Regions from separate parts of the Antribacter sp. NEAU-D49 genome, predicted to be linked through region 2. Evidence: predicted binding sites of a transcription regulator. Region 2 holds the regulator's gene; each other region holds the start of a gene.

Region 1 (9,596 bases), on a different contig from region 2:
TCTGCGCCCTGGTCAAGACGCTCGAGATCCCGACCACCAGGGTGCGGCGGCCGGGCTGGGTGCAGGAGGCTCTGGTCACCTACGCGCTGAACCATCCCTACGTGCCGCCGAAGGGAGAACGTCTCCCCTGGTGACGCGCTGCCGGACGGAGGCCGACGCACGGCCTGTGGAGAGCCCGCCCGTGCACACCTGCCGCGCGCTCCCACGCGGCAACCCCGGACGCCGTCGGACCCTGATGGCGTGGCACGTGACCCCGTACGACTGACCCTCCACCGCGGCGAGGACCTCCTCCTCCGCACCGGGGCCTCGCTCGGCGCCCTGCGCCCTGCGCTGGCCGACCTGCTCCGCCGCCCGGAGCTTCGGCACGCTCCGCTGCAGGCCGACGGGGTGGTCACCACCGACGCCCGACGCGTCGGCGAGCACCCGCTCGTGCCCGGCGCCACGCTCGCCACGCTGGCCACGACCGAGGCGCTGGACCCGGCACGGCAGCGGGAGGAGCACGCCCTCCGTTCCCGGTGGGTCGTCGCCTCCACGTCCGGGCCTCGGGCGGGTGACCTCTCGGCCACCACCCCCGTCGGGGCCGTGCTCGCCCGGGCCGGCAGAGGCCGGCTCGTCGCCCGGCGGTGCCCGGGCGGGCTCGCCGGCTGGCTCGTTCCGCCGAGGCCGGCTACGCCGGGACCGGCAGGCATCCTCGTGGTTCTCCTGCCGGTGGTGGCGTCGCTCGGCCTCGCCGCCGCGCTGCGGCAGCCTGCCCTCGCCCTCTTCGCCGCGGTCGGGCTGGTCACGGCTCTCCCCCAGCTCCAGGCCGCCCGACGCCGCCGCCTGGCCTCCCGCAGAGCACGGCTCGGCGACGACCGGACCGGGACCGCGAGCACCGCACCGCAGGACGGCGCACGCGCGCCGCGAGCCCTGCCGGGCCCGGCGGGCCTCATGGCCTTTGCCGCGGCCGCCGAACACGCGTCCGCCGGCGCCTGGGCCGCGGTGGCACCTTCCGAGGAGTCACCCGACGGCATGCCACCCCACCCCGGGCGCGACGAGCGGCCCGGATCTCCTGAGACGCTGGCACGCTCCCTCCTCACCGACGGGACGCTCGGCATCCGCGGCCCCGCGGAGCCCACACGTGCGGTGGCTCGCGCCGTGGTGGCCGAGCTGGCCGCCCAGGGGATCCCCGTGGACGTGCTGGGGCACGGGGCGTCGGCCTGGGCCTGGTGCCGCTGGCTGCCCGCTGCGAGCGCTCGGGTCCCGGACGCCCGCTCCGGCACACCGGGCGGGCGCGCGCCCGACGGGGCGACGACGGCCACCGGGCGGCAGGCCGTCGTCCTCGTCGACACCGACGGGGCCGACGCCGACCTGGCGCTCGCCGAGTCCGTGGCGCTGTCGAACGGCACGGTCCTGCTGTGCCACCCGCACGCCGGTGCGGCGACGCCGGGGCCCGCCGGGCACGGCTCCCAGGCGCCCGCCTGGTGCCGCACAAAGGTCGAGGTGCGCGACGACGCGCTCCAGGTGCAAGGCCCGGACGGCGCCGTGGCCGCTCCCCTGGTGGGGGTCAGCGCAGCATGGGCGGAGCGCCTGGCCCGCCGGCTCGCGGCAGCGGCCTGGCTCGGCCGGCTGCCCTCGCCGTTCACCCGACCGGGCGGGACGTCGAGCATGGGTCCCGTGACGGACCCGCGCCTCCCCGGTGTCGTGCCGCTCGCCACGATCCACGGGCTCGGCCCGCGACCCGATCCCCGCAGGATCGCCGCCGGCTGGGCAGCGGACAGCGGCTCGGCGACCGGCGACGGCTCGCCAGCGGGCGGCGGCTGGGCTGTGCCGCTCGGGGCCTCCGCCGAGGGCGTCGTCCACCTCGACCTGGTGGCTCAGGGTCCACACCTCCTCGTCGCGGGGACGACCGGCTCTGGCAAGTCGGAACTTCTGCAGACGCTGGTGCTCGGACTGGCCCTGCGCCGCTCGCCCGCCGACCTCTCCCTCGTGCTGGTCGACTTCAAGGGCGGCGCGAGCCTCGGCGCGTGCGGCCGCCTGCCGCACGTGGTCGGCCAGGTCACCGACCTCGACCCGGGGCTCGCCGGCCGGGCCCTTGCGGGGCTGCGGGCGGAGCTGCGACGGCGGGAGACGGTGCTCGCGGTACATGGGGTCGCGGATGTCGCCCAGCTGCCCAGGGGCGTCCTGCCCCGGCTCGTCGTGGTGATCGACGAGTTCCGGGCCCTCGCCGAGGACCTGCCCGAGTTCCTCCCTGGCGTGCTGCGCGCCGCGTCCCAGGGCAGGTCGCTCGGTGTCCACCTCGTGCTGGCCACGCAACGGCCCGCCGGTGCCGTGAGCGCCGAGCTGCGAGCCAACGTCGGCGCACGGGTGGCGCTCCGCGTCGTCGATGCGCTGGAGTCCCGCGACGTGGTGGACTCTCCGCTGGCTTCCCAGATCCCTGCCGACCGGCCCGGCCGGGCCGTGCTGCGAGTCGGGTCTGCACCACCGGTGGTGCTCCAGTGCGCGCAGGCAGGGAGACGCGGCGAGACCGAACCCGACCTCGTCCGGCGGGCGCCGGCCTGGCCTGGCGCGCACGGGGGCACGAGCCCGACCGGACGCGAGACCGCCGCGTCCGGTGCCGCACCGGCACAACGGCAGGACGTTGCCGCAGAGATCGTGGACGCCGTGCGGGCTGCCGCCAGGGGGCTGGGCCACGTGCCGGGTCCGCCGCCCTGGCTCCCCCCGCTCCCAGCGCGGGTCAGCGCGGCCGACCTGGCCGAACACGTCCAGCCGGGCACCGCACCGCCGGGCATCGCCCTCGCCCTCGGCGACGTACCCGCGCAGCAGCGCCGTTCCACCGTGGCCTGGAACCCGGAGGACGGGCACCTCGCCGTGGTGGGCCGTCCGCGTTCCGGTCGCACCACGGCACTGGTGACCATCGCGGCCGCGGCGCTGCGGGCCGGCCACCGGGTGCACGTGGTGGCGGGTGCGCGATCCGCTGGGCTGTTCGACGTGCTCGCCGGCCATCCTGCTCTCGGGACGGTGACCGGACCACGCGAGCCGGAGCGGCTCGCAGAGCTGTTGCGGTCCTTGACGGAGGATCCGGACCCCGGCGCGTCACGCGGAACCGTCGTGGTCGTCGACGGCATCGAGGATCTCCGGACGGCCCTGATCTCGGCACCGTACGGCCGGGACCCTTTGATCGGTGCGCTCACGGGGAGCGCCGCCTTCGCCCTCGGTGCGGACGGCCCCGGTCTTGGCGGAGTGGCCGGCAGGGTAGGACCCCGGCTCGTCCTGCTGTCCGGCGACCGGGCAGGGGACGTGTCGCTGGGAGCACCGGCGCCGTACGCGGGGACGGCTGGGGCACCGGGGCGCGGGGTCTGGCTCGATCGTGGGGAGCCGGTGCTCTGCCAGGTGCTGATGCCGTGATTGGGACGACGGCTCGGCGGGATCGCCGGTCAGAACGGCGGGTCACCCAGGCCCTGCTCCGGCAGCGGATCCGGCAGCACATCGGTCGGTGCTGCGCCGGTCAGGGAGACCGTGTGCACGACGGCGCTGCCGGGGACCGTCGTATAGCGGTGGCCCGCAGGCGAGGTCCAGTCGAGCATGCCGCCGCCCGTGTGCCGCACGTGCCAGGCGGTCTGGTGCTTGAGCGTGTGGTGAGCACGGCAGAGGTGGGCGAGGTTGCCGGCGTCCGTGGCGCCGCCGGCAGCCCAGCCGGTCGTGTGGTCCACGTCGCAGCGCGCGGCCGTCCGCCCGCACCCGGGGAACCGGCAGGTGACGTCACGGACGCGAAGCCACTCGCGCAGGTCTGCCGGCACCACGTACGAGTCCCGGCCGACGGACAGCACAGCGCCCGTCTCGGGATGCGTCAGGAGACGCTTGAAGCTGGGGGCGTAGGCGGCCAGGGTGCGGGCCGTGTCGGGATCGACGGGACTGTGCCCGTCGAGGCACCCCGGGGCGGACCCGCCCAGGAGCGTGGTCACCGGCACGGTCACCTGGACGTGCGGGCGCACCGTCCGGGCGAGCCGCGCCAGGAACGACGGCGAATCGGTGTCGCCGGGCCGGAACGGCGGAGGATCCTCGGGAGCCGTCTCGACCGCCGGCGTGCGGGCCTCCACCGCTGTGAGCTCGCCCGCCACACCGCCACCCACCGCACCGCCGCCCGTCAGACCGCCATCCACCGCGTCCGGGGCCGGGCCCCGGTCCGGCACGACCGGTCCCGTCGCCATAGCCGCCCCGAACCGGTCGAGCGTCCCGTCGTCGAGGAGCAGGTCGGTCAGGGTGTCGGCGCGCAGCTGGGCGAGCGTGCGAGGGTCGCCGTCGGCGCCGGCAGCCTGCCCCGTCTGCGTGAGCCGGTCGTGGATCGCGTGGGCGGCGGTCGTGGTCAGCAGCGCGGTCAGGGTCGCCATGCCGTCCGGAGCGGGATCCACCCACACGCCGCGCCGGGCGGCGGCATCTGCGTGGCGCACCTCGAGCGGGACGGGCTGGATCAGATCGCGCGCCTGCCGCACACGACGCCGAAAGTCGGGGAGCGAGCGGGTCGCAGCGCCGGGCAGCACAGTCCGCTCGACCGCCGCGACCTCGCCGGGCGAGAGGTCCGCCACCTCGTCGGCGAAGGCGCGGGCGTGCCTCTCCGACAGGTCCCCGGCCAGCACGGCCGCGAGCGTGGCGGGTGCGGCACCGGTCAGCAGCTCCGCGTCAGCGAGCAGCCCCTGAGCGGTGCGCGGGCCGACACCCAGCGCGCTCTTGGTCTCCTCGACCAGCGCGCGACGGGCGAGGTCGGCAGCCCGGCCGGGGTCGAGCTCACGCAACCGCGGAGAGTCCGCGGCGAGCACCTCGTCCTCCAGGCACACCGCGATGCGCCGAGCACGCTCCACCGCGAGCAGCAGGTGACCGCTCAGCGTGTTGATCCGCCGTTGCACAGCCGCCATCTCCGCGACCGCCGCATGCAGATCCTCGAGGCTCGGCCGCGAGGCGACCTCCGCCAGGCGCGCGACGTCGGCCGGCCGGTACGCCGCGGGCTTCTCCCCCTGCGTCACCGACGGCGAGAGGAGGCTGCCGGACGTAATCGTCATAGATCACATTCTCCCACCGACAACTACGAACCGCTCGCACAGGCGTACGAATTCGCCCGGGGCAGAAAGTTCAGAAGACACGCCGGACATTCGGAGGAAATGCCCCAAAGAGGGAGGTTGGCAAGCCGGGCCCTCAGGAAGCGGGCGGGCGCCCCGTCGTCGCGTCCGTCACCGGCCGGCTCAGCAACAGGACCATCACCGCCGCCGCCAGCACGAGTGCCACCGCTCCTGCGACGGCGGCCCACGCCTCCCCGCTGCCGATCGCGGCGATCCCGCCGAGGATCTGGAAGAGCTGCCACGTGACGATGACGCCCCGCGCGCCGCGGCTCCCGCGGACCAGGGCCTGGCCCGCCCCCACGAGCGCGGAGGCCGCCCCGGCGGCGCAGACGATCAGGAAGAGACTCACGCCGACGGACTGGGAGCCACCTGAGAACAGCTCGGCGAGGAGCACCACTGCAAACGCCGAGAGAGCCGCCGCCTCTACCACGAGAAGGGCGCGGAGGGAACGGATCAATCGCGAAGGAGTAGGCGCGGATTGGCTGTCTGGTCCAGGCATGACGCACCAGGATAGCGATGATCTGCGCTTTCACAATAGTGTGACGGATACCTCACGAGACATCTCGAAGAAACTTTGCCGTAACCCCTTGTGCGACGCTTCACGAGGTGTGAATCTTGATGGAGCAATCCCACACCGCCCCCCGAACAAGCCCGCGTCCTCGACCGCACCGACCCCCGGCAACAACGTTTTCCATCCAGTCCTGCGCCCCCAGAACGCACGACTGACGATGCCGGCGCAGGGTCATCCGCGGTCTAGAACCCCCCTCGGACGACGGGCCCGTTCCTTCTTAGGAGTATGCGAACCATGGACTGGCGCCACCGCGCTGCATGCCTCGACGAGGACCCCGAGCTCTTCTTCCCCATCGGCAACACGGGCCCTGCCCTGCTGCAGATCGAGGAAGCCAAGGCCGTCTGTCGCCGTTGCGAGGTTGTCGACACCTGTCTCAAGTGGGCCATCGACTCCGGGCAGGACGCCGGAGTCTGGGGTGGCATGAGCGAGGACGAGCGTCGCGCACTCAAGCGCCGCACCGCCCGCGCCCGCCGCGCAGGCTGACCCACTCTTACCCCGCAAGACCCAGACTCAGGCCCGAGCACCCCTGGCGCTCGGGCCTGAGTCGTACCCGGGCCCGCCGGGCCGGACGACCCCCGTCCAGCCCGGCGGGCCTCACGGCATCAGCCCGCCGCCTGCCCCGTCGCGCAGGACGAGCTCCAGCACCACCTCGGTGCCGCCGCCTTCTCGCACCTCCCAGGTGATCGTGCCGCCCAGCTCGTTGGTGACGAGCGTCCGCACGATCTGCGTGCCCAGGCCGCTCCCGGGTCCGCGTCCCTCAGGGAGGCCCACACCGTCGTCGGCGACCACGACCCGCAGGGCGGAGCCCTGCCGCTCCACGCCGATCTCGACGGTGCCGCTCGCCCGGCCCACGAACCCGTGCTCCACCGCGTTGGTGACGAGCTCGGTGAGCACGAGGGCGAGCGGGGTGGCGTCCTGCGCGGGAACCAGCCCGAACGACCCCGTCCGCACGGTGCGCACACTGGTGCCCGCCGACGCGACGTCGGCCGTGAGCCGCAGCGCGCGGCCCACCATGTCGTCCAGCTCGACCGACTCGTCGAGGGTCTGGGAGAGGCTCTCGTGGACGAGCGCGATGGTCGCGACCCGCCGCATCGCCTCCTCGAGCGCCGCCCGCGCCTCCGGCAGGTCCATGCGCCGGGCTTGGAGCCGCAGGAGCGCCGCCACCGTCTGGAGGTTGTTCTTCACCCGGTGGTGGATCTCGCGGATGGTCGCGTCCTTGGTGATGAGCTCGCGCTCACGACGTCGCAGCTCGGACACGTCGCGGCAGAGCAGGACGGCCCCGATGCGCTGCCCGTGGTCGGTCAGCGGCAGCGCGCGGAGCGAGAGCGCCACGCCGCGCGCCTCGACGTCGGTGCGCCACGGCGCACGGCCCATGACCACGAGCGGCAGCGACTCGTCGACCGGGTTCTTCTGGTTCTCCAGCAGGTCGGCGGTAACCTCGACCAGCGACTGGCCCACCAGGGGGCCGATCACACCGAGGCGGTGGAAGCACGACAGCGCGTTCGGCGACGCGTACAGCACCTCCCCCTCGGAGTTGAGCCGGATCAGGCCGTCCCCGACACGCGGCGCCCCGCGGCGCGGGCCTGTCGCAGCGTTCGGCGAGGGGAACTCCCCGCGCGCGATCATGGCCACGAGGTCGTCGGCAGCCTCGACGTAGTTCAGCTCGAGCCGGGACGGCGTGCGCCCCGACCCGAGGTTGGTCTGGCGCGCCACGACGGCGATCGGCTTGTCCTTGTGGACGACCGGCACCGCCTCCTCCCGCACCGCGTACGCACCGAACCACCGCGGCTCGCGCGACCGCTGCGCCCGTGCCTCGTCGAGGGCGCGCGCCAGCTGCGGGCGCTGCCCTTCGGGCGCGAGCGAGCCCACGATGTCGTCGTAGTGGACCGTGGCCCCGGTCGAGGGACGGCACTGCGCGATGGCGACGAAGCTGCCGTCGCTGGTGGGCAGCCAGAGCACGAGGTCGGCGAAGGCCAGGTCGGAGACGACCTGCCAGTCACCCACGAGCAGGTGGAGCCACTCCACATCGGCCGGCTCGAGCTCGGCATGCTGGGCGATCAGGTCACTCATGGCAGACACCCGCCCAGCCTAGAGGCCGCGCGGTCAGGCGGCTCCGCGGGCCCACCACGCGGGAACCGACCGGGCCCGCCGGACGTCGTACCCGCCGGACGGACCCCCGGCGCCCGCGGGCCCCGGGTTAGAGTTCACACCACCGGCACGCCACGAGGAGAGCCCGTGCACCTGACCGTCGACCTGACGTTTCCCGCGACCCTCGACGACGTGTCGGCGATGCTCGCCGACGAGGAGTTCGTCCGATGGCGCGCCCGCCGCACGGCGGGCACCGACACCGTGGAGCAGGCGGACGTGACCGGCTCGGTGGAGTCCGGCTTCACCGTGGTGGTCCGGAGGACGTTCTCCACCGACCAGATCCCGGTGCAGGCACGCCCGTTCGTGGGCGACGAGCTGGAGATCCGCCAGGCGGAGGCCTGGGAGGCGGAGTCCGGCGGCCGTCGCGTGGGCTCTGTGGCCATGGAGATCCTCGGCGCCCCGGTCCGGGTGGTCGGCACCATGTCGCTGGACCCGCTGCCCGACGGCGGCACGCGCCTCGCGTACTCGGGCGACGTCACGGCGTCGGTCCCGTTGTTCGCGCACGTCGTCGAGGAGGCCGCAGCGGGCGCCGTGCGCGGCACCCTGGAGGCCGAGGCCGAGGCCGGCCGGGCCTGGCTCGCCGGTGACCGGGACACGCCCAACCGTGACCAGCCGGACATCCACTCGTAACGATCGGGTCACGCCCGCGTCGTCGAAACGCCTGTGACCTGGGGCGTTACCGTCCCGAGACCCGCCCGAGCGGGTGATCCACGTCGCAGGTGGCTTGACGCACCCTCGTCCACGGGGGCACCATTCGAGCACGCTATGGAAGCGCTACCACCACGCTGTGGGAGCGCAACCACAGGAACGAGACGCGTCAGCTCCGACACGTCCTGAAGACAAGGGAGTCACCCGTGCTGAGCAGCACCCGACCCACCCGCCGGCGCGCTCTCGCCGCGACCGCCGGCATCGCCACCCTCGCCCTCACGCTCACCGCGTGCGGCGGCTCGAACGAAGGCGGCGAGACCGCTGAGGGCGAGGACATCACCCTCACCGTCGCCACGTTCAACAACTTCGGCTACACCGACGAGCTCCTCGCCCAGTACGAGGCGGAGAACCCGGGCGTGACGGTCGAGCAGGTCGTCGCCGCCGAGTCCGGCGACGCGCGCACCAACCTCACGACCAAGCTCGCCGCCGGCGGCGAGGGCCTGGCCGACATCGAGGCCATCGAGGTCGACTGGCTCCCCGAGCTCATGCTCTACCCCGACCTGTTCGTGGACCTGAGCGACCCCGAGCTCGAGGGCCGCTGGCTCGACTGGAAGGTCGAGCAGGCCACCACGCCGGACGGCGCCCTCATCGGCTACGGCACCGACATCGGCCCCGAGGCCATCTGCTACCGCCAGGACCTCTTCGAGGCCGCGGGCCTCCCCTCTGACCCGGCCGGTGTGGCCGAGCTGCTCGGTGGCGAGGACGCCACCTGGGAGGACTACTTCGCCGCGGGCGAGACCTTCGTCGCCGCCTCCGACTCGGCCTGGTACGACGCCGGCACCGCCATCGCGCAGGGCCTCGTCAACCAGATGGAGAACGCGTACGAGGAGAGCGACGGCACGGTCAAGGACCTCGCCACGAACACCGAGATCCGTGACCTCTACGACACGGTGATCGAGGCCTCCGTCACCAAGGGTCTCTCCGCCGGCCTGGGCCAGTGGAGCGACGACTGGGCCGCGGGCTTCCAGAACAACGCCTTCGCGACCATGCTCTGCCCGGCCTGGATGACCGGTCCGATCGAGTCGAACTCCGGTGGCGTCACCGGCTGGAACGTGGCCGACGTCTTCCCCGGCGGC
Region 2 (9,596 bases):
CGCACGGCACCAACGTCGAGCTGGTGGTTCCGCTCGGCGAGGAGCGACTGCCCGACGGCAGCACCGTCGGCCGCGTCCGGATGCGCGTGCACGAGCGCGGGGTGGGCGAGACGCCGTCGTGCGGCACCGGTGCGTGCGCGGCGGCGCTCGCCGTGCGGACGTGGCTCGCGGCGTCGGGCGACGTGCCCGACACCTGGCTCGTCGAGGTGCCGGGCGGGCAGGTGCGCGTGCGCCTGCTGCCGGGCGGCAACGTGGAGCTGGCCGGCCCGGCCGAGCTGGTCCACGCGGGCGAGATCTCCGTCTGACCGGGCGTCGCCGCGGGGTTCGCTGATCGTCTACGCTCTCGCGGACCGGTGAGTACCGGTCGAGCTTCGAGACAGTGAGCCCCGAGATGACGATGACGCCTCTCACCGGGACCTGGTACGCCTTCCTGGCGGCCATGGTGGCCCTCGCGTTCGCCACGCACCTGCTGCTGCGGCACCGGCCGGCCCACGTGCGGCGACGCGCGCTGCTCGGCCTGGCGCTCGCAAACGCCTGCTTCTCGCTGACGTTCCACGTCGCGTACCTGACCGACCCGGCCGTCCACTTCCCTCTGTTCCAGAACCTGCCGCTGCACCTGTGCACCATCGTGTCGGTGTTCCTGCTGCCGCTGGCCGTGCGGTTCGACTGGCAGCCCCTGCGGGCGGTCGTGTTCTTCCCGGGCGCGGTGGCCGGCGCGCTCGCGCTCGTGTCGTGCGCGCCGATGTACTGGGGGCACCCGCTCCTGTCGCTGAAGACGTTCTTCTTCGTGGCGCACGCGCTCAACGCGGTGGTCCCGGCGCTGCTCGCCTCGCTCGGCCTGTACCGGCCGACGGCGCGCGACGCGGTGCTGTCGCTGGGCTACACGGTGGTGCTGGCGCTGTGCGTGCTCCCCGTGACCCTCGCCCTGCGCGCGTGGGTGGACCCGGGGGCCAACTACTTCTACGTGTTCGACCCCGAGGGCGCGGCGATCCTCGTGCTCTTCCACGACCTCATCGGGATCCCGCTCGTCTACGAGCTGCCCGTGCTGCTGGTGGTGCTGCCCGTCCTGCTGCTCCAGGTGGCGGTCTACCGCGCGGGGCAGCGCCTCGCGGAGCGTCGGTCCGGGGTGCGCCGCTACGCCGCCGGGACGGCAGGCGGCGAGCTGCCCGGGTTCACGCGCCGCGCGTGACGCGCAGCACCCGGAACCCCTTCGACGACGCCTCGCGCTCGACCGGGAGCCCGAGCGTCTCGGTGATCCAGCGGGCCAGGGAGTCCGAGCCAAGGTTCTTCTGCACCACGAGCCACCCTTCGGCGCCGTCGGCGAGGCGGGGGAGCCAGCGCTCCAGGAGGGCGTGGAGCGCGTCCTTGCCGATGCGGATCGGGGGGTTGGACCAGAGCCCGGCGAACGCCACGTCGTCGGGCACGTCGTCCGGGAGGACGGCGCGGACGTTGCCCAGGCCGAGCCGCTCCGCGTTGCGCCGCACCAGGTCCAGGGCCCGCTCGTTGACGTCGACGGCCCAGACCGTGGCGTCCGGGGACTCCAGCGCCATGGTCAGCGCGAGCGGCCCCCAGCCGCAGCCCAGGTCCAGCAGGTCGCCGCGCTGCGGCGGGGCGGGGACCTCCTCGAGCAGCACCCGGGTGCCCTTGTCGATCCCGCCGGGGGAGAACACGCCCGACGCCACCTCCACCTCGACGTCGCGTCCGGCGAGACGGACGTCCAGGGTGCGGAGCTCGGCCGCCGAGGCGGGCCGCGCGGTGAAGTAGTGGTCGGTGGTCTCCGGATCCGTCACCGGACGATCCTACGGCGGGCTCCAGGAAAGGCATGGCACCGGGACTTCCTGCCGTGGGATCCTTGTTGTACGAAGCATTACCCCCTGGATGGAAGGCAGTACATGACCCACACCCCGACGAACCCCAGCGCGCCGCTCGGCGAGGAGCCGCACGACGACCTGCGCGACGCCCAGGCGATCGCCAACGACGTGGTGGCCCGGGTGCTCGCTCGGGCAGGGACGGCTCGGTCGGACGGCGAGACCGTCCACATGGAGCACGACGGCGAGCAGCTGGACCTCGAGGAGCGCGTGGCCCTGCGCCGCGTGGCCGGCCTGTCGACCGAGCTCCAGGACGTCACCGAGGTCGAGTACCGGCAGCTGCGCCTCGAGCGCGTGGTGCTCGTCGGCGTCTACGCCGGCGGCGAGGCCGCGGCCCAGGACGCCGAGATCTCGCTCCGTGAGCTCGCGGCTCTCGCCGAGACGGCGGGCTCCCAGGTGCTCGACGGCCTGCTGCAGCGGCGCCAGAAGCCCGACCCCAGCACCTACCTCGGCTCCGGCAAGGCGGCGGAGCTGGGCCAGCTGGTCCTCGCGGTCGGCGCCGACACCGTGGTGGTCGACGGCGAGCTGGCCCCCTCCCAGCGCCGCGCGCTGGAGGACGTGATCAAGGTCAAGGTCGTGGACCGCACGGCGCTGATCCTCGACATCTTCGCGCAGCACGCCAAGTCGCGGGAGGGCAAGGCGCAGGTGGAGCTGGCCCAGCTCGAGTACCTGCTGCCGCGCCTCCGCGGCTGGGGCGAGTCCATGTCCCGGCAGGCCGGTGGCCAGGTCGGTGGCGCGGGCGCGGGCATGGGGTCGCGCGGTCCCGGTGAGACCAAGATCGAGCTGGACCGCCGCCGCATCCGCAACCGGATGGCCAAGCTGCGCCGCGAGATCGACGCGATGAAGCCTGCACGGGACACCAAGCGGCTGTCGCGCAAGCGCAACGCGATCCCTGCCGTGGCGATCGCCGGCTACACCAACGCCGGCAAGTCCTCGCTGCTCAACGCGCTGACGGACGCGGGGGTGCTCGTGGAGAACGCCCTGTTCGCCACGCTGGACCCGACGGTCCGGCGCACCCAGACGGAGGACGGTCGTGTCTACACGCTGGCCGACACCGTCGGCTTCGTGCGGCACCTGCCCCATCAGCTCGTCGAGGCGTTCCGCTCCACGCTCGAGGAGGTGGGCGACGCCGACCTGCTGCTGCACGTGGTCGACGCCTCGCACCCCGACCCGGAGAGCCAGATCGCGGCGGTCCGCGAGGTGCTGTCCGAGATCCCGGGCATCGCCGACGTGGCCGAGGTCGTCGTCCTGAACAAGGCCGACGTGGCCGACCCGGCGGTCGTGGGGCGCATCCAGCGTCGCGAGAAGCGCACGGTGGTGGTCAGCGCCCACACCGGTGAGGGCATCGCGGAGCTCCGCGGCGTCATCGCCGATGCGCTGCCCCGGCCCGACGTCGAGATCGACCTCGTGGTGCCCTACTCGCGCGGCGACCTGGTGCACCGCGTGCACGAGGGCGGCGAGATCGACCATGAGGAGCACGTCTCCGCGGGGACGGCGCTGCGGGGCCGGGTGGACGCCCAGCTCGCGGCCGAGCTGGAGCGGGTCGCGGTCCGCGCCTGACCCGCCCCGCCGTGGGTACGGAATGGTCGCCTCTCCGCTCGGAGGGGCGACCATTCGCGTACCCACAGCGAGGGTGTCGGTGGGCGCCCGTAGGATCATCGAGTGACAAGCCTCGACGACCTCCAGGACTCTCCCGCCGCTGCGCAGGCCCCCGGCGCGGGCGACGTCCCGGACGTCGCGACGCTGCTCGAGCTGGCCGTCGGAGAGCTCGGTGGCAGCCCGCGCGACGGCCAGCGCCAGATGGCGGAGGCGGTCGCCGAGGCGGTGGACACGTCCACGCACCTGCTGGTCCAGGCGGGCACCGGTACCGGAAAGTCGCTGGGCTACCTCGTGCCCGCGGTGCGCCACGCGGTGGCCGCGGAGAGCCGCGTCATCGTGTCCACGGCCACGCTCGCGCTCCAGCGTCAGGTCATCACCCGTGACCTCCCTCTCGTCGCGCGTGCGGTCGCGCCGCGCCTGCCGCGGGAGCCGCGCATCGCACTCCTCAAGGGCTGGCACAACTACCTGTGCGTGCACAAGGTGGGCGGCGGCTATCCCGTGGACGAGCCCACGCTCTTCGACCTTCCGGGCGGCGAGGAGCACCCCGCGGTGCCCGACGCCGGGGTGGCGGCCGGGCCGGGCGGTCCCGGTGCCAAGCGGCGCGGCAAGCGGGACGACGGCGCCACGCTGGCCGACCACGTGCGCCGCCTCCACGAGTGGGCCGGCGAGTCCGACACGGGCGACCGCGACGACCTGGTTCCCGGTGTGCCGGACCGCGCCTGGCGCCAGGTCTCGGTGACGGCGCTGGAGTGCTTGGGGCAGCGGTGCCCCATGCTCGCCGAGTGCTTCCCCGAGCGGGCGCGAGCCGCGGCCCGCGAGGCCGACGTGGTGGTGACCAACCACGCGATGCTCGGGATCGCGGTCTCGGGCAGCCCCAACGTGCTGCCGGAGCACGACGTGGTGATCGTGGACGAGGCGCACGAGCTCGTGGACCGCGTGACGGCCGCGGCCACCGTCGAGCTCTCCATGGCGTCGGTGGAGCACGCCTCCCGGCTTGCCCGGCGGCACGGGGGAGCGGAGACCACGGCGCTCGACGCGGCGGCGCAGGCCCTCGGCACGCTCCTCGTGACCGCCCCGGCGGAACGGTTCCCCGATGGTCTGCCCCAGGCTCTGCACACGGCCGTGGGCGGCATCCGCGACGCGGCCCGCGAGGTGCTGACCCGGCTCAAGCCCGAGGCGGCGGGACCGGGCAAGGCGGGCGGGGCGTCGTCGGGCAGCCAGGGTGACCCCGGGCTCAAGATGGCCCAGGGTGCCATGCTCGCGCTCTTCGAGACGGCGGAGCGCATGGCGGCCGAGGACACGAGCCACGACGTGCTGTGGTGCTCGCGCCCGGACGCCGCGTGGGGCGGGTTCGCCGACGGTGTCACCCGGCTGCACGCGGCCCCGCTGCACGTCTCGGGGCTGATCCGGACGCACCTGCTGGCGGAGTCCACGGGGGTCTTCACGTCGGCCACCCTGGCGCTCGGCGGCACGTTCGAGCCGGTGGCCGGCTCGCTCGGCCTGGGCAGGGCCACCCTGGGCGACGGGGAGGCGGCCGCGGACGCGCCGAGGTGGAAGGGCCTGGACGTGGGGAGCCCGTTCGACTACCCGCGGCAGGGCATCCTCTACATCGCCCGGCACCTGCCGGCCCCCGGTCGAGAGCCCACCACCGAGGCGCAGCTCGACGAGATCGCCGAGCTCGTCGGGGCCGCGGGCGGCCGCACGCTCGGGCTCTTCTCCTCCCGCCGGGCTGCCACGGCGGCGGCGGAGGCGATGCGTGAGCGGCTCGACGTCCCGATCCTGTGCCAGGGCGACGACCAGCTCCCCACGCTCGTCCGGGAGTTCGCCGAGGACCCGGCCACCTGCCTGTTCGGGACGTTGTCGCTGTGGCAGGGCGTCGACGTGCCGGGACCGTCGTGCCAGCTCGTGCTCATCGACCGCATCCCGTTCCCGCGGCCTGACGACCCGGTCAAGGCCGCCCGCGCGCGGGCCGTCGAGCAGGCGGGGGGCAACGGCTTCATGGCCGTCTCGGCGGCGCACGCCGCGCTGCTCCTGGCGCAGGGCGCGGGACGGCTCGTCCGGACCACCGCCGACCGCGGGGTGGTCGCCGTCCTGGACCCGCGGCTGTCGACCGCCCGCTACGCGTCGTTCCTCACGCGGTCGATGCCCGGCTTCTGGCCCACGAACGACCCGGCCCTGGTCCGCGCTGCGCTCACCCGGCTCGACACCTAGCCTGAACGGGACCTCGCGAACCGTCCGGACCTGTCCGAGGAGGACCTCTTGAACGCAGCCGTCCCAGGAACGCACGGATCCGGCCGGACCACCAAGCTGGCGGTCGTCGGCGCGGGCGCCGTGGGCTCGACCCTGGCGTACGCGGCGCTCGCACGCGGCTCGGCCCGGACCATCGCGCTGATGGACGTCAACAAGGCCAAGGTCGAGGCCGAGGTGCTCGACCTCCGGCAGGGCCTCATGTTCACGCCCCAGGCGGAGGTGATCGGGTCCGACGACGTCGCGGTGTGCGAGGGCGCCGACGTGGTGGTGGTGACCGCGGGGGCCAAGCAGAAGCCCGGCCAGACGCGGCTCGACCTGGCCGAGGCGACGATCGCGCTCACGCGCAAGATCCTGCCCGGGCTGGTCGAGGTGGCACCCGACGCCGTCTACGTCATGGTCACCAACCCCGTCGACGTGGTGACCTACGCGGCCCTCAAGATGTCGGGGCTGCCCCGTGAGCGTCTCTTCGGGTCCGGGACGGTGCTGGACTCCTCACGGCTGCGGGTGGTGCTCGCCGAGCGGTGCGGCGTCGCCGTGGGCAACGTGCACGCGTACATCGCGGGGGAGCACGGTGACTCCGAGATCGCCCTGTGGAGCTCGGCCACGATCGCGGGCGTGCCGCTGCTGGAGTGGACGCCCTTCGCGGGCTCGTCGCCGCTCGACGCCCAGGCCCGGGAGGACGTGCACCGCGACGTCGTGGACTCCGCCTACCGGATCATCGCCGGGAAGGGCGCCACCAACTATGCCGTGGGGCTCGCGGCCACCCGGATCATCGAGGCCGTCCTCAACGACGAGCACCGGGTGATGCCGGTGTCGTCGCTGCTCGACGACTTCTACGGCATCAGCGACGTGTGCCTCTCGGTGCCGTCGCTCGTCGACCGGCGGGGCGTCACGGAGAACGTTCCGGTGCCGCTGTCGGACGAGGAGCTTGCCGGCCTGCGCGCGTCGGCGGAGAGCATGCGGGCGGTGCAGAAGCGGTTCGGGCTGTAGGACGAGGAAGGCGCCGGGGCAGTGCGTTCGTCGCACCGCCCCGGCGCTTCCCGTCCCTTCAGAGGCTGCGCAGGACCGCCACGACCCGGCCCAGCACCTGCGCGTCGTCGCCCGGGATGGGGCTGTACGCCGCGTTGTGGGGCAGCAGCCAGATGTGCCCGTCCGCCTTCTTGAACGTCTTGACGGTGGCCTCGCCGTCGATCATGGCCGCCACCACCTCGCCGTTCTCGGCCACCGGCTGGCGGCGCACCACCACCCAGTCACCGTCGCAGATCGCGGCGTCGATCATGGAGTCACCGGCCACCTTGAGCAGGAACAGCTCGCCGTCGCCCACGAGCTGGCGGGGGAGCGGGAACACGTCCTCGACCAGCTGCTCGGCCAGGATGGGGCCACCGGCCGCGATGCGGCCGACGAGCGGCACGTACGACGGCGACGGCAGCCGCTCGTCGTCGCTCGCCGTGGCTGCGCCCCAGTGCTGCTCGGCGGGCGCCGGCGTGCCGGCGGAGGTGTTCGAGCCGCCCGGGTCCACGACCTCCATCGCCCGCGGGCGGTTGGGGTCGCGCCGGAGGAAGCCCTTGCGCTCGAGCGCCATGAGCTGGTGCTTCACGCTTGAAGGGCTCGCCAGCCCCACCGCCTCACCGATCTCGCGCATCGTCGGCGGGTAGCCCCGGGTCTCGACAGAGTGCTGGATGGTCTCGAGCACACGCCGCTGGCGCGGCGTCAGCCGGTCGGCCGCGGCGCCGAGCTCGCGCACCTCGGCGAGCCCCTCCCCGGCCGGGGTCTCCCTGTCGAGCGTGGCGACACTGCTCAGGGCAGCGTCCACGGCCGTGCCGCCGTCGTTGCCGTCGCGTCCGGTCATGACTGAACCCCTCCTGCCCGCGCCGCGCCCGTGTGACGCCGCACCGAATGTGATGCCGCCTACCTGGTGCCACCTGTCGCCAATCCGACATATGTCACCTCGTTGCGCCTCCCACTCTAGGTCACGCTCCGCAATCCATCAAACGAATGTTCGAGCGTGTCTCGACACGGGCGGTCGGTCGTGCTACACAATGGTACGAGCGTTCGACGAACAAGCGTTCTACGCACGTCAGTTCGATCCACGATGGAGGAAGTCATGGGGGCGACGACCATGAGCCCGGCCCGGAGCACCGCGAAGGTGCGTCCGCACCGGGGCGAGCGGCACCTGTACCTCGTCCCGCCGGCCGCGGAGGCCCCGCGGCAGCGGCCTCGGGTCGTGCACCGCGCCGGTGAGCGGCCCTCCGCTGTGCGGCCCGTGCCGACGCCGGCTCCGGTGCCGGCTCCGGCTCCCGAGACCGCGCCGGCTGCGCAAGGGCTCGCGACCCGGCTCGGGCTCGACGGCCTGCGGCTGACCCGTCGCGGTCGTGCGGTCCTGGTGCTGCTCGCGGCGCTCCTCCTCGCCCCGGCTGCCACCTGGGGCGCCACGGCGGTGGCCAGCTCCGCGGAACCTGGCGTCGAGGTTCAGGTGCACGCCGTCCAGCCGGGCGAGTCGCTCTGGGACTACGCCGCCGCGCTCACCGCTCCCGGCGAGGATGTCCGCTCGGCGGTCGCGCGGATCCAGGACCTCAACGACCTGGACGACGCCACGCTCCGCGTCGGTCAGGTGCTCCTCCTGCCGGTGGAATGAGTCACACGGTGGCGGGCGACCAGCCGATATGTTGCGTCGATGTTGCACGGGGGTGGTTTGCCCGCTTACGGTCAAGGCGCGACCGGGGTGCACCCGGTCGATGACCCGACCCCGCAGGAGTGAAGCGATGCACTGTCCGTTCTGCCGCCATGCGGACTCGCGCGTGGTGGACTCGCGGACCGCGGACGACGGCGCGTCCATCCGCCGACGTCGCCAGTGCCCCAGCTGCAACCGCCGGTTCACCACCATCGAGACCGCCAGCCTGTCCGTGGTCAAGCGCTCCGGGGCGACGGAGCCCTTCAGCCGCGACAAGATCATGGCCGGGGTGCGCAAAGCCTGCCAGGGGCGGCCGGTGAGCGAGGACGACCTCGCCCTGCTCGCCCAGCGGGTCGAGGAGACGCTGCGCAGCAACGGCAGTGCCGAGATCGACGCGTACGAGATCGGGCTGGCGATCCTGGGGCCGCTGCGCGAGCTCGACGTCGTGGCCTACCTGAGGTTCGCGAGCGTGTACCAGGCGTTCGACTCGCTGGAAGACTTCGAGAGCGCGATCACGTCGCTCCGGGCGGAGCGGGAGGCTCGCACCGGTGAGCCCGCTGCGACGGACGACGTGCCGGCGGGAACCGCCTGAGTCGCGGATCATGGCGCTGGGTGCCTGCGGATATTCGTTGGCGCGGGCGCGTCCCGTGGGGCACGCTGGTCAGCGGACGGGCCCGCGCCGAGGGACCCCCCGAGTTGAGGAGGTGTTCGGCATGACGTCAGTCGACGGAGCTGCCGGCGAGGAGAGGGCGGCCGGTACGGCTGCCGAGGACGCGGCCGCGGAAGGTCGCCCCACCACGCCGAGCGAGGACATGAAGGCCAAGTTCAAGGCGGCGCTGGACCGCAAGAACGCGGCGAGCCACCGCACGTCCGACGGCGATGCGAACACGGGCTCCGTGCACGCGTCCGAGACCGCCGGACCGGTGCAGAAGATGTTCCGCCGCAAGTCCGGCTGAGCCTTCGGTACAGAGGCCGCCGACCTGGTGAAAGCCGGGTCGGCGGCCTCTGGCTTCCCTGCTGGCGGGTGTAAAGCATCCATATGGGTGAATCCTTGACCTGGATGTGGCATTTGGGTGAACCTGTAGGGGTTTGCTCCGCCGGTGGTCGAGGGGGCCCGCTATGGACAGCACAGCCGAGGACTCGGGACGCGCGCTGAGGCGGTTGAGCAGGGGCCGCTGGCCGGCGTGGCTCGTGGCCTGCCTGGTCCT
Region 3 (9,596 bases), on a different contig from region 2:
CGACGCGAGGAGGAACACATGACCGCCGAGAAGTCGGAGACCGTCGAGAAGCCCGCGGAGCTCGTCACCGCGGACCCGGCCCAGGCGCCTGAGCCCGTCGTGGAGCCGGCGCCGGTCGTGGAGCCGGCACCCGTCGTGAAGCCCGCGCCCGTCGTGGAGCCCGCCGTGCGGGACGACGGCCCGCCCACCGAGGTGATCGAGCCGGTGGTGCTGCCGCCGTCGATGCCGAACCCCTACGCGGTGGTCCCGGGCTCGGCCCCGGCGGCCGGCGCGCCGCCGTCGATCAGGCCCACCGACCTCGCGACCCTCGACGCGCGCAACGTCTCGGCCTGGTTCGGCGAGCGGCAGGTGCTCGACCGCGTCGCGCTCACGATGCCCGCGGGCCAGGTCACGGCGCTCATCGGGCCGTCGGGCTGCGGCAAGTCGACGTTCCTGCGGATCCTCAACCGTATGCACGAGCTGGTGCCGGGGGCCTCGATGGGCGGCGAGGTGCTCCTCGACGGGCACGACGTCTACGACGCGCGGCGCCGGCTCACGCAGGCGCGACGCGAGATCGGGATGGTCTTCCAGAAGCCCAACCCGTTCCCGGCCATGTCGATCCGCGACAACGTGCTGGCGGGGCTCAAGCTGACGGGCACGCGTGCCACGGCCGCGGAGAAGTCGGACCTGGTCGAGGACTCGCTGATCCGCGCCGGGCTCTGGAACGAGGTCCGGGACCGGCTGGGGCAGCCGGGCGGCAGCCTCTCGGGCGGCCAGCAGCAGCGGCTCTGCATCGCGCGCTCCCTGGCGGTGCGACCGCGGGTGCTCCTCATGGACGAGCCGTGCTCAGCCCTGGACCCCACGTCCACCCGCGTGGTGGAGGAGACGATCGGCGTGCTGCAGCACGAGCTCACCATCGTCATCGTCACCCACAACATGCAGCAGGCGGCCCGGGTGTCGCAGCAGTGCGCGTTCTTCCTGGCGTCGCAGGGTACGCCCGGCGTGATCGTGGAGCACGGCGACACCGCGACGATGTTCGGCTCCCCGCAGGACGAGCGGACGGCGGCGTACGTGGAGGGCCGCTTCGGGTGATGGGCGCCGCCCGGCAGGTAGCGTGAGGTCATGCTCGGAACAGTCATCCACGGCCCGCGCGACGTGCGCGCCGACGAACTCCCCGAACCCTCCGTCCTCACCTCGAACGACGCCGTCGTGCGGGTCGTCGCCGCCTGCGTGTGCGGCTCCGACCTGTGGCCGTACCGCGGCGTGACCCCCACCAAGGAGCCGCACGGCATCGGCCACGAGCTGGTCGGCGTGGTCGAGGCGCTCGGCGGCGACGTGACGAGCGCGAAGGTGGGCGACCTCGTCGTCGTCCCCTTCTCGTTCGGCTGCGGCGAGTGCCAGTCGTGCCGCGCGGGGTTCCCGTCGGCCTGCGACCGCGTGACCTTCTACGGCGGGCAGGACCGCGACGGGCTGCCCGTCGAGGGCGCCCAGAGCGCGCGGGTCCGTATCCCGTTCGCGCAGTCGACGCTCGTGCCGGTCCCGCTCGACGTCGACGAGGCGGAGGCGCGCGGGCTGATCCCGTCGCTCCTGACCCTCGCCGACGTGATGTCCACCGGACACCACGCCGCTGTGTCGGCGCGCGTCGGCCAAGGCTCCACCGTCGTGGTGGTGGGCGACGGCGCCGTGGGGCTGTGCGCCGTCGTCGCGGCCAAGCGCCTGGGCGCGTCGCGCATCGTCATCATGAGCCGGCACGCGGACCGCACCGCGCTCGCGCGGGAGCTCGGCGCGACCGACGTCGTCGCGGAGCGCGGAGAGGCGGGGATCGCCGCGGTGCGCGAGGTCCTCGGCGGGCTCGCCGACTGCGCGCTGGAGTGCGTCGGCACCGACGTGTCGATGCAGCAGGCGCTCGGTGTGGTGCGCGGCGGCGGGTCGGTCGGGTTCGTGGGCGTGCCGAACGGCGGGGCGGAGCTGCCGATCAGCCAGATCTTCCGCAAGAACCTCACCGTCGGAGGCGGTATGGCTCCGGCGCGTTCGTACATCGAGGAGCTGCTGCCCGACGTGCTGTCCGGCGCGATCGACCCGGGCAAGGTCTTCGACCTCGAGCTCCCGCTGTCCGAGGTCGCCGAGGCGTACGCGGCGATGGACGAGCGCCGGGCGACGAAGGCGCTCCTGCGGCCGTGAGGTAGAGGCCGGGCCTCCCGGGTGCCGGGTCGACGGGTCCGTGCGGGTTGGAGGCTGACGCGACGTCCTGTGGACGGCGGGGTTGTCCACATCTTCGCAGGTCAGCGCGCGAAAGGAACGCCTGTTCGATAGGCTTTGAGGGTCGGGCAGGGGGCTCGGCGGGGCCGCGTGGGCGGCCTGTTCGAGTCGTCGAGGGGGTGGGCACGGTGGTGCTTTCCACCACGTGGGTGCCCGACGGCGTCCCGTCGGACCTGGCCCTTCTGGACGACGCGGACCTGGCGGATCTGGGCGACGCGGTGCTGCTGGACGCTGCGGCGGGGTGGGCGCGGCTGATCGGCTGGGCCACCACGAGGCAGGCCGCGGTCGCGGGCGAGCTCGGGCGGCGACGGGGCTGGTCGGCCGAGAGGTCCCACGCCGCGGTCGAGCTCGGCGCCCGGCTCGGGGTGCCCACCTTCGAGGCCGACAAGGTCATGGCCCGGGGGCAGGGCCTGGCCCGCCACCCTGCCGTCGCCGCGGCCCTGACGGCGGGGGTCGTCGACGTGGTCAAGACCGACCTGCTCCTGACCGCCGGGACCAGCCTGACCGTCGAGCAGCGCGCCGAGGCCATCGCGGACGTCCTGCCCCAGGCCGGCACCCGCTCGCGTACCTGGGTACGGGACGCGATGCGCACCCACGCCCACCGCCACCAGACCCCGGCCGAGGTTACCCGGGCCGAGACGGACCGGCGGGCGGTGTTCCTCGACCCCGTCCAGGGCTCGACCACCGCCTGGCTCACCGCCCGCCTGCCCGCGACCGACGCGGTGGCCGTGTGGGAGGTCCTGGACAGCGCCGGACGCGCCCTCAAACGCGCCGGGCACGGCGACCGCACCCTGGACCACGCCCGTGCCGATGCCCTGGTCGCGATCCTGACCGGCCGCCTGGTCGCCCCGCCCGCCCCGACCTGTGCACCCACGACACCCACACCCCCGGACGTGCCGCGGACGACCGTGCCCGCGCCCGACGCCGCTCCGACCGGCACCTCGGCGGGCGCCTCAGCCTCGGGCGGGTGCGTGTGCGGGGGCTGCCTGTGCGACACCACGAAGGTCACCGTGCTCCCCGTGCGGGCCTCGGTACGGGTCACGGTCGCGGCCTCGACCCTGCTCGGGCGGGACGACGAACCCGGGCACCTGGCCGGGTTCGGGCCCCTGGACGCCGAGACCACCGCCCGCCTCGCCACCGACGGGACCTGGCAACGGCTGGTCACCGACCCCCTCACCGGGATCCTGACCGACCACTCCACCCACACCTACACCCCAGGCACCGTGCTGCGCGCCGCCGTGACCGAACGCGACCGCACCTGCCAGTTCCCCCAGTGCGACCGCCCCGCAACCGCGGCCGACCTCGACCACATCACCACCTTCGACCACAGCCGCAACCCCGCCACCCTGCCCCCGGGCACCCCCGGGCAGACCCGGGCGGAGAATCTGCAGGCACTGTGCCGGCGCCACCACAACGCCAAGACCCACCACGGCTGGACCACCCACCGCGACCAGAGCACAGGGATCACCGTCTGGACCGCACCCACCGGCCACGCCTACACCCGACCACCCACCCAGCACGCCCGTCCCGCCACGAGCCGCCGCACACCACCCACCCTGCGCGCCCACGACAACGCCCACCTCGGGCGCGACACCGTCGGCAGCCGCAACCCGGAGACCCGCCCCGACCCCGGCGAACCGCCCTTCTGACCCCGGTCGGCGCCCGGGGCGCACACGGCGGCGGCCTCGGTCACCTCCCGTGCGGGAGATGACCGAGGCCGCCGTCGGACAGCTCAGTGCTTGGTGTTGTAGCCCGTGTCGATGGCGCGCTGGATGGAGCGCTCGATCTCGGCCTCGGCCTCGGTGCGGCCGACCCAGTGGGCGCCCTCCACCGACTTGCCGGGCTCCAGGTCCTTGTAGACCTCGAAGAAGTGCTGGATCTCCAGGCGGTGGAAGTCCGAGACGTCGTCGATGTCCTGGCGCCAGGCGGCGCGCTGGTCACCGGTGGGGACGCACAGCACCTTGTCGTCGCCGCCCGCCTCGTCGCGCATGCGGAACATGCCGAGCGCGCGGCACCGGATCAGGCAGCCGGGGAACGTGGGCTCCTCCAGGAGGACCAGCGCGTCCAGGGGGTCACCGTCCTCGCCGAGGGTGCCCTCGATGAACCCGTAGTCGTCCGGGTAGCGCGTGGAGGTGAAGAGCATGCGGTCCAGCCGGATGCGACCTGTCTCGTGGTCCACCTCGTACTTGTTCCGCTGACCCTTCGGGATCTCGATCGTGACGTCGAACTCCACTGAACATCCTCCATTTTTGGCTGCACTGCGCGGGAACAGTCTGCCATGCGAACAGAAAGCCGGAGCGCGGACGGCGGGCCGTCGCGCGACCGATAAAGTGATAAAACGCACTGTGCGTCGGAGCCGCTGATCACGGTTCTGGGGGTACACCACGGGACATTGCCTGCACTAGAATCGGGTATGGCCGTCGCATGACGATCGAGAGGAAGCCCATGGCGTGGGGGTTGCGCTCCGGCGCCACCGTCCTGGTGGTCAGTGCGCTGCTGGGTGGATACCTGACGGCGGACGCGATGGACGTGGTCCCCGGCATGCTCACGACCCAGGCGCCGTGGCCGGAGCCTGGTCCGTTCCCCACTGCGCCAGGCGCCGTCGAAGGCCCGGAGCTCGCCCAGTCGGTGCAGACCCTGTCCGCTGACGCTCCTGTCCCGGACGCCGCCGAGATCCAGGCGCTGGTGTCCGGCGTCGCCGCGGACACCCGGCTCGGCTCGCGCGTCGGCGTCGTCGTGATGGACGGCATGACCGGTGACGTCCTGGGTTCGGCCGCGCCGGACCAGCTCATGATCCCGGCCTCCACCCAGAAGGTCCTCACCGCTGCGGCCGCGCTCTCCCTGCCGGGGCTGGCGGAGCGCACGCTCGACACGAGGGCCGTGCTCACCGACGACGCGCTCTTCCTCGTCGGTGCCGGCGACATGATGCTCTCGGCCGGGACCGGCGACCCTGCCGCCGTAAACGGCCGCGCAGGCCTGGCCGAGCTCGCGGACCAGGTCGTCGCCCACCTGGCCCTGACCGGGCGCACCGAGGTACGGCTGGCCGTCGACGACACGCTCTTTTCAGGACCGCCGGTCGCTGCCACGGTCAACCCGGCGAACGTCGCGGCGGGCCACATCTCGAACGTCTCGGCCCTCGGCGTGAACGTGGGCCTGCTGAAGGACACCTACGACGACAGCGGCCCCCGCGCGTCCGACCCCGCCATGGCCGCGGCCCAGGCGTTCGCGGAGCGGCTGGCGGAGCGCGGGGTGACGGTCTCGGGCAGCGTCCTGAAGGAGAAGGCGCCGTCGAGCGCCCGGGAGCTCGGCCGCGTGAGCTCAGCACCGGTGGGTGAGGTCGTCGAGTTCTTCTTGCACACCTCCGACAACACGATCACCGAGGTGGTCGGCCGCCTCGTCGCCGTGGAGCGGGACCTGCCGGGCACCGCGGACGGAGCCACGCAGGCCGTCACCGGCGTCGTGCAGAACGACCTCGGTGTCGACCTCGCGGGCGCCCGGCTCGCCGACCTCTCCGGGCTGGGCGACAACTCGCGTCTCACGCCCGCCCAGCTGGCGAACGTGGTGCGGCTGACGATTGACCCCGATCGCCCCGCGCTGCGGGAGGTCGCGGTCGGCATGCCGGTGGCGGGCCTGAGCGGCACGCTCGCGGCACGCTTCAGCCAGGACGTCGCCGAGCCCGGGCTGGGCACCGTGCGCGCCAAGACCGGCAGCCTGCCCGGGGTGACGGCCCTCTCTGGCACCGTCGTCACGAGCGACGCCCGGCAGCTCGTCTTCGTCGTCCTGGCCGACTCCTACACAGGGGCCCCGCCGGACGCCTGGGCCGCCGTCGACGGGTTCGTGGCGAGCCTCGCCGCGTACACCGCGGACTGAGCGGGCCGGTTCCCTGCTACGCCCCCGGCTGAACGCTGCCGGCAGCCCGTGCTGGTTGGTTACGGTGGGGCGGTGACGTCACCCTCCGCCGGAAACGGCGTCGTCGACTGGTCCGCGGCCGCGCAGATCGCCGCCCGGCTCGCACCCCCGGGGCCGCAGGCGCCCCGGGCCGACCTGGACGCGCTCGTCGACGGGCTGCGCACCGCCGCCGGTGACGCCGTCGAGCACGTCCTCGACGTCACGAGCATGGTCCCGAGCACCCCGGCCCTCGGCCGGGTGGTCGTCGTCGACCGGGCCTCCTGGGCACGGGCGAACACGCAGGTCATGGCGGCGATGACCGACGGGCTCGGCGACGTGGTCGCCGGCGCCGTCAAGGCGCCGCCCACGAGCGCCGCGGGGCAGCTCGCGGGCGCCGCCGAGGTGGGGGCGGTGCTCGCGCTGCTCAGCGGACGCGTGCTCGGCCAGTTCGACCCGTACAGCCCTGCCGGGCAGGGTCCCGCGGCCGGACCGGGCCGGCTGCTGCTCGTGGCGCCGAACGTCCTCCAGGCGGAGCAGGCGCTGGACGCGCCCGTGCGGGACTTCCGGCTGTGGGTCTGCCTGCACGAGCAGACGCACGCGCTCCAGTTCGCCGCCGCGCCCTGGCTGGCCGGCCACCTGGCCGCCCGCACGCGGACGCTCGTCACCGGGCTCACCGAGACGTCGGCCGAGCTCGCCCGGGCGCGCCTCGACCGCAAGATCGCGATGGCCGGCCGGGCGGTGCTCCACGTGCTGCGCGGCGAGGGCGGCTCGCTGGCCGAGAGCTTCCTCACGCCGGGCCAGAAGGAACAGCTGGAGGACATCACCGCCGTCATGGCCCTCCTCGAGGGTCACGCCGACGTGATGATGGACGCCGTCGGCCCCTCCGTGGTGCCGTCCGTCCGGCAGATCCGTGCCCGGTTCGAGCGGCGGCGTGACGGTGAGGGGAGGCCGGGGGCCGACGTCGTGCTGCGACGGGTCCTGGGCATGGACGCCAAGCTGGCGCAGTATCGCGACGGCGCCAAGTTCGTGCGTGCGGTCGAGCGCCGGGTGGGCCGGGACGGGCTGAACGCCGTGTGGACCGACGCGGCGCACCTGCCCACCGCCCGGGAGATCCACGACCCGCGCGCGTGGGTGCGCCGGGTCCACGGCTGAGTCCGTGGCCCGGGTCGACCCGGCGGTGGCGGCCGCGCGGTCCGCGGTCCGGTCCGTGCTGGCCGGGTTCCCGCCGGACGCGCTCGTCCTCGTGGCGTGCTCCGGTGGCGCCGACAGCCTCGCGCTCGCCGCGGCCACGGCCCACGAGGCGCGGCGGGTGGGCCGGTCCGTGAGGTCGCGGGGGCATGCCGTCCGGGCCGGGGCGGTCGTGGTGGACCACGGCCTCCAGGCAGGGTCGGCCCGGGTGGCGCAGGACGCTGCCCGGCAGTGCCGCGAGCTGGGGCTCGACCCGGTCGTCGTCCGCCGGGTGGAGGTGGGCGAGACGCCCGACGGCCCCGAGGCCGCGGCTCGCCGCGCACGCTACGACGCGCTGGAGGCCGTCGTCGCGGAGACCGGCGCGCGGACCGTGCTCCTCGGCCACACGCTCGACGACCAGGCGGAGCAGGTGCTCCTCGGCCTGGCTCGCGGGTCGGGGGCGCGCTCGCTGGCCGGCATGCCGGGCGAGCGGGGGATCTACCGGCGGCCGTTCCTCGGCCTGCGGCGCACCCAGACCGAGGCGGTGTGCGCGGCGCTGGGGCTCGAGCCCTGGCACGACCCCACCAACCTGGTCCCGCCGGGCTGGGCGGGGGAGCGCGGCGTGCCCGCGCGCACCCTGGTGCGGGGAGTTGCGCTGCCGGCCCTCGAGGACGTGCTCGGCCCGGGCGTGGCCGAGGCGCTCGCTCGCAGCGCGGACCAGCTGCGGGAGGACGCCGACGCCCTGGACACGCTCGCGGCGGGGCTCCTCTCCCGGGCCGAGTCGGCGGCGGTGACCGCCGCCGTCGACGGCGCCGGGGCTCTCGTGCTCGATGTCCGGACCCTCGGTGACGCTCCGGCCGCGCTGCGGCGCCGGGCGCTCCGGCTGGCCGCCGCGTGGGTGGGTGCGACCACGACGGCCCGGCACGTCGACGCCCTCGACGCCCTCGTCGTCTCATGGAGCGGGCAGGGTCCCGCTCACCTGCCGGGCGATGCACGGGCATGGCGCGCGTGTGGCAGTCTGTTCCTGCGCCCAGCCCTGCAGCCCGGATCTCCCGGGTCTGTTGACGAGCCCGGCGTCAGGCCAGCCCGCACACAACAGGAGTGACCCCGTGGACCAGTCCGACGTCGGTGACGACCTCGCGAACATCCTTCTCACCGAGGAGCAGCTGCGAGAGCGGCTCTCCGAGATGGCCTCCCGGATCGACGCCGACTATGCGGGCAAGGACCTGCTCCTGGTCGGCGTCCTCAAGGGCGCCATCATGGTGATGGCCGACCTGGCCCGCCACCTCCACAGCCCGGTCACGATGGACTGGATGGCGGTGTCGTCCTACGGCTCCGGGACCAAGTCCTCCGGCGTGGTCCGCATCCTCAAGGACCTGGACTCCGACCTCACGGGCCGTCACGTCCTGATCGTCGAGGACATCATCGACTCCGGTCTGACCCTCTCGTGGCTCGTGTCGAACCTGCGGTCGCGCGGACCGGCCTCCGTGGAGGTTGCCGCCATGCTGCGGAAGCCGGACGCCGCGAAGGTCGACGTCGACGTGCGGTACGTCGGTTACGAGATCCCGAACGAGTTCGTCGTGGGATACGGCCTCGACTATGCCGAGAAGTACCGTAATCTCCCCTTTGTGGCGACGCTCGCTCCGCACGTGTACGGGGGCTGAGCACCGCCGGGAGGGTACCTGGCCCGCCGTCGACTACGCGCTGAGCGCAACGGCAGGCTTCCTCACAGGCTCAGCGTGTAGTTTCGACGGACAGACGTTGCGCGAGCGGAGGGATGCGGGGAGTTGTCCCCGTCGCCGATGAACATCAAGAAGATCCTCAGCGGGCCCCTGATCTGGGTCGTGGCCGCGCTGATTCTCATCGTCCTGGCCTTCACCACCCTGCAGGGCCCACGGGTGTCCCGGATCGACACGTCCGAGGGGCTCGAGCTCCTGGACGGCGACACGGTCACCAGCGCCCTGATCGTGGACACAGAGCAGCGCGTCCAGCTGGAGCTGTCGAAGGAGTACACCACCACCGAGGGCGAGGGCGACGAGTCCCGCGAGGTGGAGCACGGCAAGCTGGTCGAGTTCTACTACGTGGCGCCGCAGGGCGAGCGCGTGGTGGACGCCGTCTCGTCGGCCGACCTCGCCGAGGGCTTCAACTCCGAGGTGCCCCGCCCCAGCTTCCTGTCGTCGCTGCTCCAGATCATGATCCCGTTCATCATCATCGGGCTCATCTTCTGGTTCCTGTTCTCCCGCATGCAGGGCGGCGGGTCGCGCGTGATGGGCTTCGGCAAGTCACGGGCCAAGCTGATCTCC

Evidence for each region. Region 2 encodes LexA, which represses DNA repair genes until DNA is damaged. Its sites were predicted from a motif close to TCGAACANNTGTTCGA; they were not measured.
Region 1: AC060K_RS12415 (HNH endonuclease signature motif containing protein) is a predicted target of LexA. The motif match lies at 5,071-5,086, and genes of this name have one in related genera.
Region 3: AC060K_RS15050 (HNH endonuclease signature motif containing protein) is a predicted target of LexA. The motif match lies at 2,274-2,289, and genes of this name have one in related genera.

Annotation. Positions count from the first base shown of each region.
Region 1 covers NZ_JBXTSN010000014.1:51,546-61,141, reverse strand. The annotation lists gene AC060K_RS12425 (hypothetical protein) at 1-134, shown strand, start outside; gene AC060K_RS12420 (FtsK/SpoIIIE domain-containing protein) at 241-3,387, shown strand; gene AC060K_RS12415 (HNH endonuclease signature motif containing protein) at 3,417-5,036, opposite strand; gene AC060K_RS12410 (hypothetical protein) at 5,170-5,550, opposite strand; gene AC060K_RS12405 (WhiB family transcriptional regulator) at 5,899-6,147, shown strand; gene AC060K_RS12400 (sensor histidine kinase) at 6,259-7,734, opposite strand; gene AC060K_RS12395 (DUF2505 domain-containing protein) at 7,900-8,442, shown strand; gene AC060K_RS12390 (ABC transporter substrate-binding protein) at 8,667-9,596, shown strand, end outside.
Region 2 covers NZ_JBXTSN010000003.1:109,508-119,103, reverse strand. The annotation lists gene dapF (diaminopimelate epimerase) at 1-305, shown strand, start outside; gene AC060K_RS03885 (TMEM164 family acyltransferase) at 392-1,189, shown strand; gene AC060K_RS03880 (class I SAM-dependent methyltransferase) at 1,173-1,790, opposite strand; gene hflX (GTPase HflX) at 1,893-3,428, shown strand; gene AC060K_RS03870 (ATP-dependent DNA helicase) at 3,531-5,678, shown strand; gene AC060K_RS03865 (L-lactate dehydrogenase) at 5,727-6,707, shown strand; gene lexA (transcriptional repressor LexA) at 6,766-7,566, opposite strand; gene AC060K_RS03855 (LysM peptidoglycan-binding domain-containing protein) at 7,822-8,352, shown strand; gene nrdR (transcriptional regulator NrdR) at 8,480-8,980, shown strand; gene AC060K_RS03845 (DUF5302 domain-containing protein) at 9,102-9,344, shown strand; gene AC060K_RS03840 (hypothetical protein) at 9,508-9,596, shown strand, end outside.
Region 3 covers NZ_JBXTSN010000019.1:21,642-31,237, reverse strand. The annotation lists gene AC060K_RS15065 (hypothetical protein) at 1-22, shown strand, start outside; gene AC060K_RS15060 (phosphate ABC transporter ATP-binding protein) at 283-1,071, shown strand; gene AC060K_RS15055 (zinc-binding dehydrogenase) at 1,102-2,160, shown strand; gene AC060K_RS15050 (HNH endonuclease signature motif containing protein) at 2,367-3,887, shown strand; gene AC060K_RS15045 (inorganic diphosphatase) at 3,971-4,471, opposite strand; gene dacB (D-alanyl-D-alanine carboxypeptidase/D-alanyl-D-alanine endopeptidase) at 4,663-6,108, shown strand; gene AC060K_RS15035 (zinc-dependent metalloprotease) at 6,181-7,278, shown strand; gene tilS (tRNA lysidine(34) synthetase TilS) at 7,283-8,398, shown strand; gene hpt (hypoxanthine phosphoribosyltransferase) at 8,403-8,957, shown strand; gene ftsH (ATP-dependent zinc metalloprotease FtsH) at 9,096-9,596, shown strand, end outside.